Regions from separate parts of the Marinomonas sp. ef1 genome, predicted to be linked through region 2. Evidence: predicted binding sites of a transcription regulator. Region 2 holds the regulator's gene; each other region holds the start of a gene.
What was found. Region 2 encodes sigma-54, which starts transcription at its own class of promoters, with help from an activator protein. Its sites were predicted from a motif close to TGGCACNNNNNTTGCTNT; they were not measured.

Region 1: the regulator sigma-54 is predicted to act here: its motif matches at 674-691, upstream of CCS02_RS05440 (CmpA/NrtA family ABC transporter substrate-binding protein).
Region 3: the regulator sigma-54 is predicted to act here: its motif matches at 1,233-1,250, upstream of flgB (flagellar basal body rod protein FlgB).
Region 4: the regulator sigma-54 is predicted to act here: its motif matches at 2,097-2,114, upstream of CCS02_RS07605 (amino acid ABC transporter substrate-binding protein).

The regions. Positions count from the first base shown of each region.
Region 1 is NZ_NHTT01000003.1:148,792-152,516, forward strand. Features, by position in the region: gene CCS02_RS05435 (CmpA/NrtA family ABC transporter substrate-binding protein) at 1-543, shown strand, start outside; gene CCS02_RS05440 (CmpA/NrtA family ABC transporter substrate-binding protein) at 887-2,296, shown strand; gene CCS02_RS05445 (ABC transporter permease) at 2,360-3,331, shown strand; gene CCS02_RS05450 (ABC transporter ATP-binding protein) at 3,371-3,725, shown strand, end outside.
Region 2 is NZ_NHTT01000012.1:89,702-93,426, reverse strand. Features, by position in the region: gene CCS02_RS16570 (HPr family phosphocarrier protein) at 1-70, opposite strand, end outside; gene ptsN (PTS IIA-like nitrogen regulatory protein PtsN) at 80-529, opposite strand; gene CCS02_RS16560 (RNA polymerase factor sigma-54) at 547-2,022, opposite strand; gene lptB (LPS export ABC transporter ATP-binding protein) at 2,101-2,826, opposite strand; gene lptA (lipopolysaccharide transport periplasmic protein LptA) at 2,827-3,354, opposite strand; gene lptC (LPS export ABC transporter periplasmic protein LptC) at 3,338-3,725, opposite strand, start outside.
Region 3 is NZ_NHTT01000017.1:37,569-41,293, reverse strand. Features, by position in the region: gene CCS02_RS19105 (flagellar hook assembly protein FlgD) at 1-331, opposite strand, end outside; gene flgC (flagellar basal body rod protein FlgC) at 342-791, opposite strand; gene flgB (flagellar basal body rod protein FlgB) at 797-1,189, opposite strand; gene trxA (thioredoxin TrxA) at 1,454-1,780, opposite strand; gene CCS02_RS19085 (HAD family hydrolase) at 1,885-2,598, opposite strand; gene CCS02_RS19080 (DUF484 family protein) at 2,595-3,260, opposite strand; gene dapF (diaminopimelate epimerase) at 3,268-3,725, opposite strand, start outside.
Region 4 is NZ_NHTT01000004.1:227,713-231,437, forward strand. Features, by position in the region: gene CCS02_RS07600 (amino acid ABC transporter permease) at 1-878, opposite strand, end outside; gene CCS02_RS07605 (amino acid ABC transporter substrate-binding protein) at 987-2,012, opposite strand; gene lrp (leucine-responsive transcriptional regulator Lrp) at 2,566-3,042, shown strand; gene CCS02_RS07615 (helix-hairpin-helix domain-containing protein) at 3,088-3,725, opposite strand, start outside.

The sequences.
Region 1 (3,725 bases), on a different contig from region 2:
GAAATTTGGGGTAGTACGCCGGAAAAAGTCTTTGGCGTAAATTCCGTATGGGCTGAACATAACCTAGAAGTATATTTGTCAATTATTCGCGCTTTGGAAAAAGCTTGTTTGTGGGTAGATGAACCAAATAACCAGACTGAATTACTGAGTATCTTAAGTCATCCTGATTATTTGAATTGCACGTTAGAGCAGCTGGTTTATGGTTTTAGTGCGATTAAACCAAAGGGGCAATTTGATTGGCCAATGAAGGCGTATCAGCGTTTTTCTGGTAGCGATATTAATAAACCTTTGCCGAGCTATGCATTATGGATCATGGCGCAAATGCACCGCTGGCAGCAACTGGGTGACATTAAGTCACTGAACGACGTGGCGGAGCAGGTTTATCGTCAGGATCTTTATTACAAAGCATTAGGTTTGACGGAAGAAAAAAACAACACGGATTGGCATTTGTCTGTCGAAGGTGAGTCTACTTGGTTGGATTCTGTTGCTTCGGGAAAGATCCGCTTACATCCAAATGGCATTTTAAATGGTTTTGATAAGTAGTTTGTACGTGTCTTTTTTTAGTGCGCTATGCATGATAACTGGGCAAATAGATTTATTTGGCCTGCTGAATTATTTTATCTAGACAGCGGATTTAAGATAAAAAACATATAAATCATAAGGTTAGTTTTATTGGCACGCTGCGTGCTTTGTAAAACACATAGACATAAAGTTTTGAAAAAAATTGGTGGAATTAGCAACGACCGTTAATTATCACCCACATTATTGATAGTCCAATGTAGGATTTTCTTTGAATGGCAAAGGCGCCTGCGAACACACTTTTTTGTGATTCGCATGCGCCTTTTTTTGTTTTTGTACTTTTTAACCCCTTAAGCGGAGTGTGACTATGAACCTAAGATTTTTGAAAACGGTAATTCCCTTGCCGAGATTCGTTAATGCCACTCAAAAAATTAGTTTTTCTATATTGTTGGGCTCTGCGCTTTTATCTGGAGCAGCTCATGCGGAGCTGGGTTATGCAGAAAAAGAAGAGCTTAAATTTGGTTTTATAAAATTGACGGATATGGCGCCATTAGCCATCGCTTACGAGAAAGGTTATTTCGAAGACGAAGGTTTATACGTCACCTTAGAAGCGCAAGCAAACTGGAAAGTTTTGTTAGATCGAGTAATTGACGGCCAGCTAGACGGCGCGCATATGTTAGCGGGTCAACCACTCGGTGCAACTATTGGATACGGTACGAAGGCCCACATAGTGACGGCTTTTAGTATGGATTTGAATGGTAACGGTATTACCGTTTCAAATGATGTTTGGGATGAAATGAAGAAAAACATTCCAAATGGACCAGATGGCAAGCCAGTTCATCCAATCAGCGCCAGTGCATTGAAACCTGTGATCGATGGTTATAAAACGCAAGGTAAGCCATTCAAAATGGGCATGGTGTTTCCTGTTTCCACTCATAACTATGAGCTGCGTTATTGGCTTGCTGCCGGTGGCATTCATCCGGGTTATTACGCGCCAGCGCGTGGTGATACCAGCGGCCAAATTAATGCCGATGCTTTGTTATCTGTGACGCCACCACCACAAATGCCTGCGACTATGGAGGCAGGAACGATTTCAGGTTACTGCGTTGGCGAACCTTGGAACCAACAAGCTGTGTTTAAAGGTATTGGTGTGCCAGTCATTACGGATTATGAAATTTGGAAAAACAATCCAGAAAAAGTCTTCGGTGTGAGCAGTGATTGGGCGGAAAAATACCCCAATACCCATATTAGAGTCGTAAAGGCCATGATTCGCGCTGCGAAATGGTTGGATGAAAACAACAACGCCAATCGTCCTGAAGCGGTAAAAATACTCGCTCGTAGCCAATATGTTGGGGCAGATTACGATGTCATTGCCAACAGCATGACAGGGACATTTGAGTATGAAAAAGGCGATAAGCGTGAAATCCCCGACTTTAATGTCTTTTTCCGTCATAACGCGACTTACCCATATTACAGCGATGCCATTTGGTATCTCACACAAATGCGCCGTTGGGGGCAAATTGCTGAACCAAAATCCGACGAATGGTTTATGAAAACCGCGAAAGAAGTTTATCGCCCAGATATTTATGCGCAAGCCGCAAACGCTTTGATTGAAGATGGTGTTATGACAGCGTCTGAGTTCCCTGATTTCGCTAAAGAAGATGGCTTTAAACCGCCACAAAGTGACTTTATTGATGGTGTGACTTATGACGGTAAACACCCAAATGATTACTTGAAAAGCTTCAAAATCGGTTTAAAAGGCGACGACCAAATCTAAACCAAACAGGATAAAGCGGCCGCAGTCGTAGTCGCTTTATGAGTCAAATTGAGCGAGAAACAGATGATGATACCAAACGTAACCATGGCTTCTTTAAAAGACAAAATCAGCACCTTTTCTTTTAGAGGGATCTTGCTGCCGGTCTTTGGCATTTTAGTGTTCATCTTGTTGTGGCAGGTGGGAGCGAGTCGTGTTCATACCTCTTTGGGTGAGTTTCCAGGGCCAGTGGTAGTTTATGAGCAATGGAATAGTCTCGTAGCAGAGCATCAGAGAGAGCGTGTAAAAGAAGACAAATTTTATGTTCGTCAAGAAGAGCGTATTGCTGAGCGACAAGCTAAAGATCCTAGCTATGTCGGTACGTTAAGAGATTACACAGGTAAGCCTACTTTTTTTGATCAGATATTTACCAGTTTATATACCGTATTGGCTGGCTTTGGTTTGGCCAGCCTAATTGCCATTCCTTTAGGGATTTTAATTGGCTTAAATAGATCGGTTTACAGTGCTTTAAATCCTGTTATTCAAATTTTCAAACCGGTTTCGCCGCTGGCATGGTTGCCCTTAGTTACCATGGTTGTGAGTGCCAGTTACGTGTCTGATGATCCGCTGTTTTCTAAATCCTTCTTAACCTCCATGTTCACTGTGACCTTGTGTTGCATGTGGCCAACGCTAATTAATACAGCAGTTGGTGTGGCGGCAGTAGAAAAAGATTTACTTAATGTTTCAAAAGTATTAAGCCTTGGTTGGATGACGCATGTGATGAAAATCGTCATTCCGTCAGCGATTCCTCTGATGTTTACCGGTCTACGCTTGTCGCTCGGTATTGCTTGGATGGTATTGATCGCGGCGGAAATGTTGGCGCAAAACCCAGGGTTAGGGAAGTTTGTTTGGGATGAATTCCAGAATGGTAGCTCGAATTCATTAGGTCGAATCATGGTGGCGGTGTTGATGATTGGTTTCATCGGCTACTTGCTAGACAGAGTCATGCTGACAATTCAGCGTTTTGTTTCTTGGGATAAAACTCAGGTACTACGCTAAATAGACTTTCACTAGAAACAGATTGGATTGGAGAGAAACATGGCAACACATTTAGACATCAGTCACATTTCGATTGAGTTCCCAACGCCAAAAGGGCCGTTTAAAGCGCTGGATAATGTCAGTTTAAAAATCGAGAAAGGCGAGTTTGTCTCTCTGATCGGGCATTCAGGTTGTGGTAAATCGACGGTTCTCAACATAGTAGCCGGTTTATACGATGCTACTGAAGGCGGGATTTTATTGGATGGTCGAGAAGTAAAAGGGCCAGGGCCTGAGCGTGCGGTGGTTTTTCAAAATCACTCTTTGCTGCCTTGGCTAACGTCTTACCAAAATGTTGAATTGGCGGTAAAGCAGGTTTTTCGTAAAACTAAATCCAAGAAGGAAATGCATGATTGGA
Region 2 (3,725 bases):
CAACCAATTTGCCAGCAGCGCGAGCATGCAAGCCAAGTTTATTTATGATCGTGACGGACTCTTCCTGCATGCTTTTTTCCTATATTAGTGATTCAAATATATTGAATAGTTCTTCATTGGTCTGTGCTGTGCGCAATTTATCCAGTGCTTCTGGGGATTGGGCAAGTTCTGCTATTTGAGCTAGCGTTGCAAGGTGTTGGTCACACTCATGAGGTGGAACAATTAATGCAAATATTAAGTCTACCGCTCTTTTATCGATGGAATCGAAATCAATCGGAGTTTGCAATGACATAACGACAATAGCGGTATGGTTTGCAGATTCTAGGCGACAGTGTGGAATAGCTATGCCGTTGCCTATGCCTGTACTACCTAGCTTTTCACGACCTAGTAGTGCGTCATAGACAGCTTCGTTGTCACAATGTAGTCGGTTGGAAGCAACTTCAGCAATGCTTTCAAGTACTCGTTTTTTACTAACAATATCTTGTTTTGCGAGAACGAGTTCCGCTTTTAATAATGATTTCAAGGACATGATAAAATGGTTTCCGTTTAGATCAGTCGTTTTCGTTCATTGGAAGGAGGGATGTTCATCGCCTCTCGATATTTGGCTACAGTGCGTCGAGCAACCTGTATGCCTTGGTCTGCTAAAATAGCAGCTAGCTTGTTATCACTTAACGGTTTTTTCGCCGGTTCATCCGATACAAGCTTTTTAATCATAGCTCGTATTGCGGTAGAAGAACATTCTCCGCCGGAGGCGGTGTTTACATGGCTGGAGAAAAAGTATTTCAGCTCAAAGATGCCCTTCGGTGTGTGCATGTATTTCTGAGTTGTTACCCTGGAAATAGTTGACTCATGCATACCTACTTCTTCTGCGACATCGTGAAGAACCATTGGTTTCATGGCTTCTTCGCCTAGTTCGAAGAAATCAATTTGTCGACTTACAATGCAGCTTGCCACTTTTAATAAAGTTTCGTTGCGGCTCTGTAGGCTCTTCATGAACCATTTTGCTTCTTGAAGAGAGGTTTTTATGTAAGTCACATCTTCTGCTGTTGCTGCTGCAGTGCTAGCCATCGCTGAGTAAGTCTCATTGATTTTGATGGGTGGCAAAGCGTCATTATTTAGTTCCACTTGCCATACGTCATGGCGTTTTTTCACTGTGACATCAGGAATAACGTAGTCCGTGTCGTCAGCGTCAATAACTGAGCCTGGGCGTGGGTTGAGCTGTTGAATCAAATTGACGACTTCTTTTAGCGCTTCGTCTTTGAGTTTTGTTTTACGGCTCAACTGAGCAAAATCTCGATTACCTAGTAATGGTAGGTAATGATCAATAAGATTGTATGTGCTCTTATACAGCGGGTGGCTTTGGAATGCTTCTAGTTGCACAAGAAGGCAGTCGCGTAGGTCAATTGAGCATACGCCTACAGGGTCAAAGCGCTGCAATCTATGCTGCACTGCAATGACTTCTTCAATATCTAGATCTTCTAATTCAGTGCCGAGAGATTCCCAGATGTCATCGGGAGAAATGCTTAAGTAGCCATCAGGTTGAACGCATTCAATGATGGCGTAAGCGATTTCAATGTCGCGATCTGACATGTGGGTTAAATTTAATTGCCATATAAGATGGTCTTGGATGCTTTCTGCTGGTGCGTTACGGCTTTCGAAGTCGCTATCGCCTTCGTAGCTGTTGTGATCGCTGACAGCTGCAGAACTTTGATAGGTATCATCCCAGTTACTATCTATGGATAGTTCTTCAGGGATGCTTTCTGTCCACTCAGATTCTACGCGTGGTTCTTCGCTATTATTGTCGACTGTTGTATCGGCAGCGCTTTTTGATTCTATGCTTGCAGGGATGTCGTGATGAATTTGTTCGTCGTCGTCGAGCTCAAGCAATGGGTTCGATTCAAGAAACTCATGAATTTCTTGTTTTAAATCCAACGTAGAAAGCTGCAGCAAGCGAATAGCCTGTTGCAGTTGTGGCGTCATAGTCAGCTGTTGACCAAGCTTTAATTGTAAAGACTGCTTCATAGAGCAACTCTTTCTTCTATTTGAATGAATTGGAACGAGTTATGCATACTACTCCCTTTCTACAGCAATGATAAGGGGTTACAGACGGAAGTCGTCGCCTAAATAGACCTTTTTTACTTGTTCATTGTTGATGACGGTACTGGCATCACCAGATGCAATGATGTAACCATTGCCAACAATGTAAGCTTTATCACAGATGTCTAGTGTTTCTCTGACATTGTGATCGGTAATTAAGACACCGATTCCACTTTCTTGGAGATGTTTGATTATGTGTTTTATGTCACCAACTGAGATAGGGTCTACGCCGGCAAAGGGTTCATCAAGTAGGATGAATTTTGGGTTCATGGCAACCGCTCTCGCTATTTCAACCCGGCGCCTTTCTCCTCCTGATAGTGCCATTCCTAGGTTGGTGCGAATATGGGTGATATGAAACTCTTCTAAGAGTTCTTCTAGTCTTTCTTGTTGTTGTGCTTTTGTTAGCTTTTTGCGGGTTTCTAAAATTGCTAGGATATTATCTTCTACAGACATTTTCCTAAAAATAGATGCCTCTTGAGGGAGGTAGCCAATGCCTTTTTGAGCACGAGTATGCATGGCGTCATGAGTGATGTCTTGGCCATCAATAAATATGCCGCCAGCGTCGTTTGCTACCATGCCAACTATCATATAAAAACAGGTGGTCTTACCCGCGCCATTAGGGCCAAGCAGGCCAACGGCTTGGCCAGACTCAACGGAAATAGATACATCCTTTACGACTTGGCGTTTTTTGTAGCTCTTCGCAAGGTGTTTTGCTTCTAGTAGTGCCATCTATTTTTTATTCTCAGGTGCTTGTTTATCTTTTGGCGCTTGTGGTTGTAAGGTCATTGATACGCGCCCTGAATCTTTTTTCTCAGCACTGAATGTGCCGTCATCAATCATATAGAGGATGTAGTCTGCGGTGATGGAGTTCTGCATTCTGCTTAGGTAACCATCACCAATAATTTCTAATTTTGATTCGCTGGTTAAATAATGTATTTCATTGCCTTTACTGATAACAATGTTGCCGCTCCAGTCTATCTGCTGACTGAATTTCGCAGGTTTTCCTGTGGCTTCTAGGCTGCTAAATTTTCGGGTCTTAGCGTCTGTTGTTACTTTAAGGTATTGGGCCTGAATTTCAATGGTACCTTGCTTAACAAATACATTACCTTTGTATATTGCTTCGCCTGAATTTTGGTCGAATGATGCCTCATCAGCTTGTATTTCTAATGGCTTGGTTGTGTCTTCAGGTAGTGCGTATGCGTATTGGCCAATTAGGGCTGAAGTAAGCAACACGCTGACGTTAATGAATCGTTTCATATTTTCCTCGTACAGATCCTGTCATCACGACTTCTTCTGAGTTTATATATGTTGTAATTGTGCCAGCAGAAGTCTCTCCTTGAGTGGAGATAAGTGTTGCATTTCCATAGCTGGTTAGTGATTGATCTTTATCTAAATAATGTATGTTATCTGCACTTAGCTTTATATCTTCAGATTGAAGGTATTTTTTAGTCGCTCTGGCATTTTCGGTTAATAGAATATCATTACTTCCGTCTTCAATAACCCCTTTATCTGCTTTTGCGCTCCAATGGCCTGATTTTGAGTAGCGCTCGACGTTAGGCGTTTGTAAGAGTGTTTTGGATTTTGCTATGTAGTGCAGCGTTTGTTCAGCATCAAGTGTTTCTATCAGA
Region 3 (3,725 bases), on a different contig from region 2:
TAGACTTACCCACTAAGGTAGAGGCACTAAGTGCTTGATTAGACGTAAGCGAAGTGGCCATATTCTCTAATTGATCAGAGATACTAGTCAGTCGTTCTAGCGAACTAAATTGAGACATCTGCGCCACCATGTCGTTTGTGTCTTGCGGCGCGGTCGGATCCTGCCCTTTAAGCTGCTCTATATAAAGCTTCAAAAAGACATTTTGGTCAGCAAGTGCCGCTTCATCTTTCTGAACCTCTGGCTTTTCAATACCAGCTTTTGTCTTAGCCGCTTCAGTCCCATATTGGGAAATCAACCCATTAAGACCTTTCGAGTCAGATATATTTGCCATCTGTCAGCTCCTATGACTGCCCAAGCGTGAGCATTTTCTGCATCATACTTTTGGCTGAGTTCATAATTTCTACGTTTGTCTGAAAAGAACGAGACGCTGACATCATATCCGCCATCTCTTCCATCGGGTTTACGTTCGGATAAAACACGTAACCATCTTCATTTGCCATTGGGTGATCTGGTTCGTATCTAGGCTGTAAAGGTGCGTCCGATTCCACAATGCCATCTACTTTCACCCCAACACCAGCACCGGTATCATCTTTGTTCGCATTGTTCCAACCATATTCACGCATGCTGTCATTCATCATTTGTGAAAATACGGGCTTACGGGCACGATAAGTTTGATCAGCCGAACTTGCAGCACTGTCTACGTTTGCCATGTTGCTTGCAATCGTATTCAAACGTATGGTTTGAGCACTCATTGCAGATCCAGAAATGGTAAAAATATTACTCAAAGACATCGTCATTAATTCCCAGTAAGCGCTTTTTTCATGCCGTTAATTTTTCGATCCAAGAACATAAAACTCGTATCAAACTGTAGTGAGTTTTGAGCGTACTCAGCCTGCTCTCTTTGCATATCAACCGTATTACCATCCAAAGATGGCTGGTTAGGATTTCGGTACAACAAATCTTCAGACTCACCAGAAAAACCTTCCGCAGAAATATGACGTGAGTTTGTCCCAGCAAGCTGTAATTTTTTACTTTCATTATTTAAAAGCGAATCGAACGAAATATCTCTCGCCTTATAATTTGGCGTATCAGCATTGGCAATATTGTTTGCAAGGACAGCCGCTCTCGCGCTACGAAACTCAAGCGTCTTATCATGTCCAGCAAATGCACTTGCAAAAGAAATAGCCATTGGATCCTCAAAGAAAAATATTATTCATCTATACAAGCAACATAAAGCAATTATAGTGCCAATAAATAATAACCTTATTTTTCATACACTTAATTAAAATTAAAATAAGAACGGCAAAAAGCGGCAACAAATATAGGGAGAAAAACAGACCCACTTTGTTGTAGTTTGATTATAGGACAGGATAGTAAAAACAAAAAAGCAGCCATCAGGCTGCTTTTTTATAACGCAATAACGATCTAACTAGGACAAAGGCCCTATTAGCAATTAGATAGCGCTGTTTACAAAGTCTACCAATTGAGATTTAGACACTGCACCCACTTTAGTCGCTACCACTTCACCACCTTTAACGATAAGCAAAGTAGGAATACCACGTACATTGTACTTAGGTGCTGTTTCTTGGTTTTCGTCAACGTTAAGTTTAACAACTTTTACTTTGCCTGCGTATTCAGCAGCAACGTCTTCCAAAACTGGCGCAATCATTTTACAAGGACCACACCATGGAGCCCAAAAATCTACAATCACAGGGATGTCTGAATTAAGCACTTCTTCTGCAAATTGAGCATCAGTGATTTGAATTGTGTTCTCACTCATAATAATTCCTCAAAATTCTATATTTAACTAATGAATGTGGCTAGTGTATCACTAAATGATTGGGGTAAAAACGAGTTCTCTTTAATTAAAGCGATAGAAAAATGCTATAACATTAAAGATCGAATGACTGTTGGCAATTCAAGTAAGGAATGTATTTCTGCATGAGAGCGAGCGCCCCAATCATCCCCCCAACGCTGGGCACCATGACGATTAAACCAAATACTTTTTGCTCCAGCATTTGACGCACCAAAGACATCATCCATAGGGTGATCACCAATATGAATAAGCTCAGATAAGTCTACACCAGCCTTTTTTGCTGCCATTGAAAATACATCAACAGCAGGCTTTGCAACACCAACCTGGTCTGCTCGTACAGCAAAATCAAAATACTGTCCTAAACCGACATAAGGATGAAATACATCAGCATTACCGTTGGTGATAACAGCCAAAGCATAATCCTGGCTCAAAGCTTCCAAGACATCCACAACGTGGGGGTAAAGATCAACCTTTTGACGCCACTCACAAAAGTGCGCCAGCGCAGCACCAGCAACAGATTCAGCTTCCTCAGAAGGCAACCCAAATTGCTTTAACGCAAGCTTATATACAGCTAAGCGAATCGCAGTCAGATTAAAAGCCATTTCTGGATTCTTAGATAATACTTGGCCTTTTAACTCCTCTCGGGCGAGAAGCGAATATTGCAGAGAGAAACCAGGAAAGCGCTCTTCAAACCAAGACTCCATGGCATATTCCGCTCGCATAATGACCGGAGCGACATCCCATAAAGTATTATCAAGGTCAAAGGTAATAAGAATGCTCACGGCAACAGCCTCAATAGAATCGCACTCAATAAATCAGCGAGGTACTGAAGAAACAAGGCGCCTTTTTCCTTTTCAAAAGCCGATTTGCTTTCTGCCCCTAACACCAGAACACCACATTTTCTAATCTCTCCGCCTTCTCGCGAAAGAAGCGGTAAAACAGCAACAGAACGAATAGACGTAGCATCATCAAGGAAAAGAAAGCTCATTTCATTTGCTGGTAACATTCCACAAAAACAGTCCGTAAACCCAGCAGCATGAGACAAAAACATATCGTCTTCCACCAGCTTATGAGACCTAACAGCACTATCTGGAAACTCGCCGTATAAAACCAATTCATGATGAGACACTTCAAAATCGTCTCTCACCATATCGTCGACAATAACTGCTAGGTCGTCTAAGGAGCTACAGGTAAGACCTGCTAATACTAAACGACGACTTTTTTGCATAGTAGACTCATTTTCACGAGCCACTTCGACTAAACGCTCAAATTGAGCACGATAATCAGCCGTCGACTTGCGTAACAAATTCACCTGATATTCAAGTAACGAAACTACTTTCCCATTAACTGGATGAGGAAGTGTCAGACTCTCCAACAAATCAGCATGCCGAATAAAAAAATCCGGTGTTTTTGACAAATATTGAATCACTTCTTCTTCGCTCATAATCCCTCTATAGGTAAATTTGACCTTCGAATACTTTCTCAGCGGGACCTGTCATAAGAATAGGCGAGCCTTCACCCTGCCATTCAATATGTAAATCTCCGCCGCGCAAATGGGCTGTCACTTTAGGTGATAACCATCCCTGTTTAATTCCAGCAACAACCGCCGCACAAGCACCAGTTCCGCAAGCCTGAGTTTCACCCACGCCACGCTCATAAACACGTAAATTGATTTCATCAGGATTAATAACCTGCATAAAGCCAACATTCACCTTTCTAGGAAAGCGCTCATGACACTCAATCAACGCACCAACTTTAGCAACCTCATCATCCATTAGTTGATCAACTTTGATCACTGCATGGGGATTACCAACAGACACTGGTGTCATTAAATATTCAGTGCCATCAGCCATTATGCTGTAAAGAGTGTCACAAGGTTCTGCTGTAAACGGCAAATCCTGCGGTTCAA
Region 4 (3,725 bases), on a different contig from region 2:
GCTGCCTCGGTTTGTCCCCAGTTTACGGACAAAATACCAGCGCGAACGATCTCGGCAATAAAAGCGCCAGTGTAAGTTGATAGGGCAACTAATACCGCAACAAATTCAGGCGGTAGCACCATACCACCAGTCACGTTAAAGCGACTTTTTGTTGGTAAATCAAACTCTATTGGAAACCCTGCCATGGCAAGAAAGATAAAGGTAATACCAACAATGACACCCAATGAAGCCCAATAAGCAGGAAACCATAATCCTGTTCTAGTTTGGCGTTTTTTGGCCCAAACGATGACGCCGATAGATGCGACAATCGATAGGATGAAACCGACGATTACCAATCCAAAGCCATCTTGGGTTATTGGGTTTGGTGAGTAGATGCCGCGTTTGTTAAGTAAAAAATCGGCAAACTCATAACTTTGAGCAGGTGCTGGTAGCGCAGCAAGTACCGCAAAATACCAAAAGAACATCTGCAACAATAATGGAATGTTACGCAATGTTTCAATATAGACAGTTGCTAAACGTGCCACTAACCAGTTTTTTGATAAACGGGCTAGGCCCATTATTACACCAATAATAGTGGCTAATATTATACCTAATAGAGAGATTACGAAGGTGTTGATTAAAGCAACAACAAACGCTCGTCCGTAAGTATTAGCTTCGGTGTATTCAATAAGGTGAATAAGAATTGGAAAACCAGCAGGCTCATTAAAAAATGAGAAACCAGTGGAAATCCCTCGGTTATCGAGGTTGGCTTGAAGGTTACTAAATAAGTAATAACCCGCAAAGACCACCATCGCTAGCAGCAAAATTTGAAAAATTAAGGCACGATTACCCGCGTCGTTCAAAAAGCTGTTATTGCTCGGAGTTGTTTTATCGCTCATCTTGGTTCAGGCAATGAAATGCTCGTCAGATGTGTAAGAAAGGGGGGAGAAACCCAGCGACTCTCTAGTCGCTGGGTAAATACCCAAGCAGTTTTTTTGCTTTAGGTATTAACGAACTGGTGGCGCGTACATGATGCCGCCAGCTTCAGTCCATAGAGCATTAAGACCACGTGGTAGATCAACAGGAGTAGATGGACCAACGTTACGCTCAAACACTTCACCGTAGTTACCTACGTTAGCGATGATGTTGTAAGCCCAATCAGCAGGAAGCTCTAGTTGAGCACCCATATCACCTTCAACACCTAGTAGACGTTTGATGCCTGGATCATTGGTTTCACTTTTGATCTTAGCAACGTTTTTAGATGAAATATCCATTTCTTCCGCGTTAACTTGAACATACATAGACCAAGTTACGATATCTTTCCATTGGTTGTCGCCATGGCGAACAACTGGACCTAGTGGTTCTTTAGAAATCGTTTCTGGAAGAATAACGTGAGCAGATGGATCAGCTAGTTTAGTACGGTGAGCCGCTAGACCTGATTTATCCGTAGTGTATACGTCACAACGGCCTGAGTCGTAAGCTGCTAACGCTTCGTCTGCTTTTTGTACTACAACTGGAACGTAAGACAGTTTGTTTTTACGGAAGAAATCCGCCATGTTCAATTCTGTCGTTGTGCCTTGCTCAGTACAAACCGTTGCACCATCAAGATCCATCGCAGATTTTACGCCTAGGTCTTTACGAACCATGAAGCCTTGACCGTCGTAAAAGTTAACTGCAGTGAAGTCTAGACCCAAAGACGCGTCACGGGTGTAAGTCCAAGTTGTGTTACGAGCAAGGATATCGATTTCACCAGATTGTAGAGCAGTGAAACGTTCTTTCGCAGAAAGGGGAGTGAATTTAACTTTTTGAGCATCGCCAAAAATAGCGGAAGCAACAGCGCGACAAGCATCAACGTCTATGCCAGTCCAGTTGCCTTTATCATCAGCATTGGAGAAACCTGGAACACCAGTACTGACACCACATTGAACGAAGCCTTTTGCTTTAACATCTTCAAGTGTTGACGCAGCAGCGCCAGCGCTGATAGTTGCGGCGATTGCAGCGGTCGAAAGTAATTTACAAACATTCGATTTCATTATATTGAGCCTCCCAGGCGTTTTTATATATGTTGTTATCTTGCTTGATTCTATATTTCAGATTTTAAAATCCGTGTTTTGAAACTAGCAAAGTTAGTGCCAACATTTAATTATTCTTGTTGTTAGGTATATGTAGACGATTCCTCTAAAAGATCATCACATACCCCTATAGAATTACTCTTTTGAGGAGTAGTCAAGGATAAAATGTCAGGAAAGATGTGTGGAATGCTAGTTTTTTGCACTTTTTGAGTTTGAAACGAGATACTTTCTAATCAGCTTAGTTGAATATCCTCTTTTATTAAAGCTAGAGAAAACAAGGCTCTGTGAGATAATAGGGTCTATTTTTTTGCACAAATATAGGGCATAACACAAAGGTGATGGATCTATTTTGTGCTAGATGAAATTTTTGCATCATTTTGGTGCTTTCATGTGCTTTGTTGTGCTTAATTTGAATACCCATACGCAATATATTGAATAAAGCGCTTTCCATAATTTGTAATCTGCATGGTAGACTTAAGCATCAATTGAAGCCATGTAAGGAGATCCACATCAGATGGATAACTCAGCAAAACCGCTTGATCGCTTAGACAAAAAAATTCTTCGAGAACTGCAGATTAATGGCCGTTTATCGAATGTAGAGTTGGCTAGTCGAGTAGGGCTAAGTGCTACTCCTTGTTTGGAGCGAGTGCGCCGCTTGGAACGTAATGGTTACATTACGGGCTATTGTGCTTTGGTTAATCCAAAGAAAGTGGACGCAGGATTGCTTGTTTTTGTCGAGATTCGTCTAAAGACAACGTCTCCAGAAGGTTTTAATGAATTCAAAACAGCGGTTACTGAAATCCCTGAAATTTTGGAGTGTCACTTGATAGCTGGTGATTTTGAGTACCTGCTAAAAGCACGCGTATCCAACATGGACTCTTACCGCCTTTTGCTTGGAGAAACCCTACTGACGCTGCCACATGTTCGAGAATCTCGTACTTATGTAGCTATGGAAGAGGTGAAGAATACTACTGTGGTTAATATCCCTTAAAGAATAAGGTTAGTGAATGGCCTGCTTACGCAGGCTTAATGCTACTTATTTTGTTAATTCAGCAAGTATTTTTTCCATCATAACCGGCCCCATCCCTTTGATATTAAGAACGGCTTTTTCTGATTGAAAAGGACGCTCTGCTATCAACTTTTCTAGTACTTTTTTCGGTACGCCTTTCACCTTTAGAAGCTTGTCCACTTTTGATTTATTAATGGCGAGATAGCCATCGGCGTAACCAGTGGCGTTTTTTTTTACTTCTTTCGGCTTTTTTACGGTGGGGTGCTCTGTTGCTATTTTCGGCGTAGATGCTGCTTTTTCGTTCTCTAGTTCGTCAACTTGCATCGCTGGGACAGAGGGATTGGATGGTGCTTCAACTTGATAAGCTGTGTCGAAATAAGCTGAGTCACACAAGGTGTAATCTACTACGTTCCATTCGCTAAGTTGCAATGCTAATTGCCAAGAGCCAACCTGTGGTGGTTGAAAAAACAAATCGTAGTAGCAATCGGAAAGAAAATGCTGCCCTTTCATTTCACCAATAATAGTTGACGCGAGGACTATTTTTTCTGAATCCCCAATACCTTGATGAAATGCACACAACTGTAGTTGCAACGTGCCACTTAGATTTCCTTCGTCTCTATCATTAGCAATGCGCTGAATGGAAATGATGACTCTGTCATTTTCGA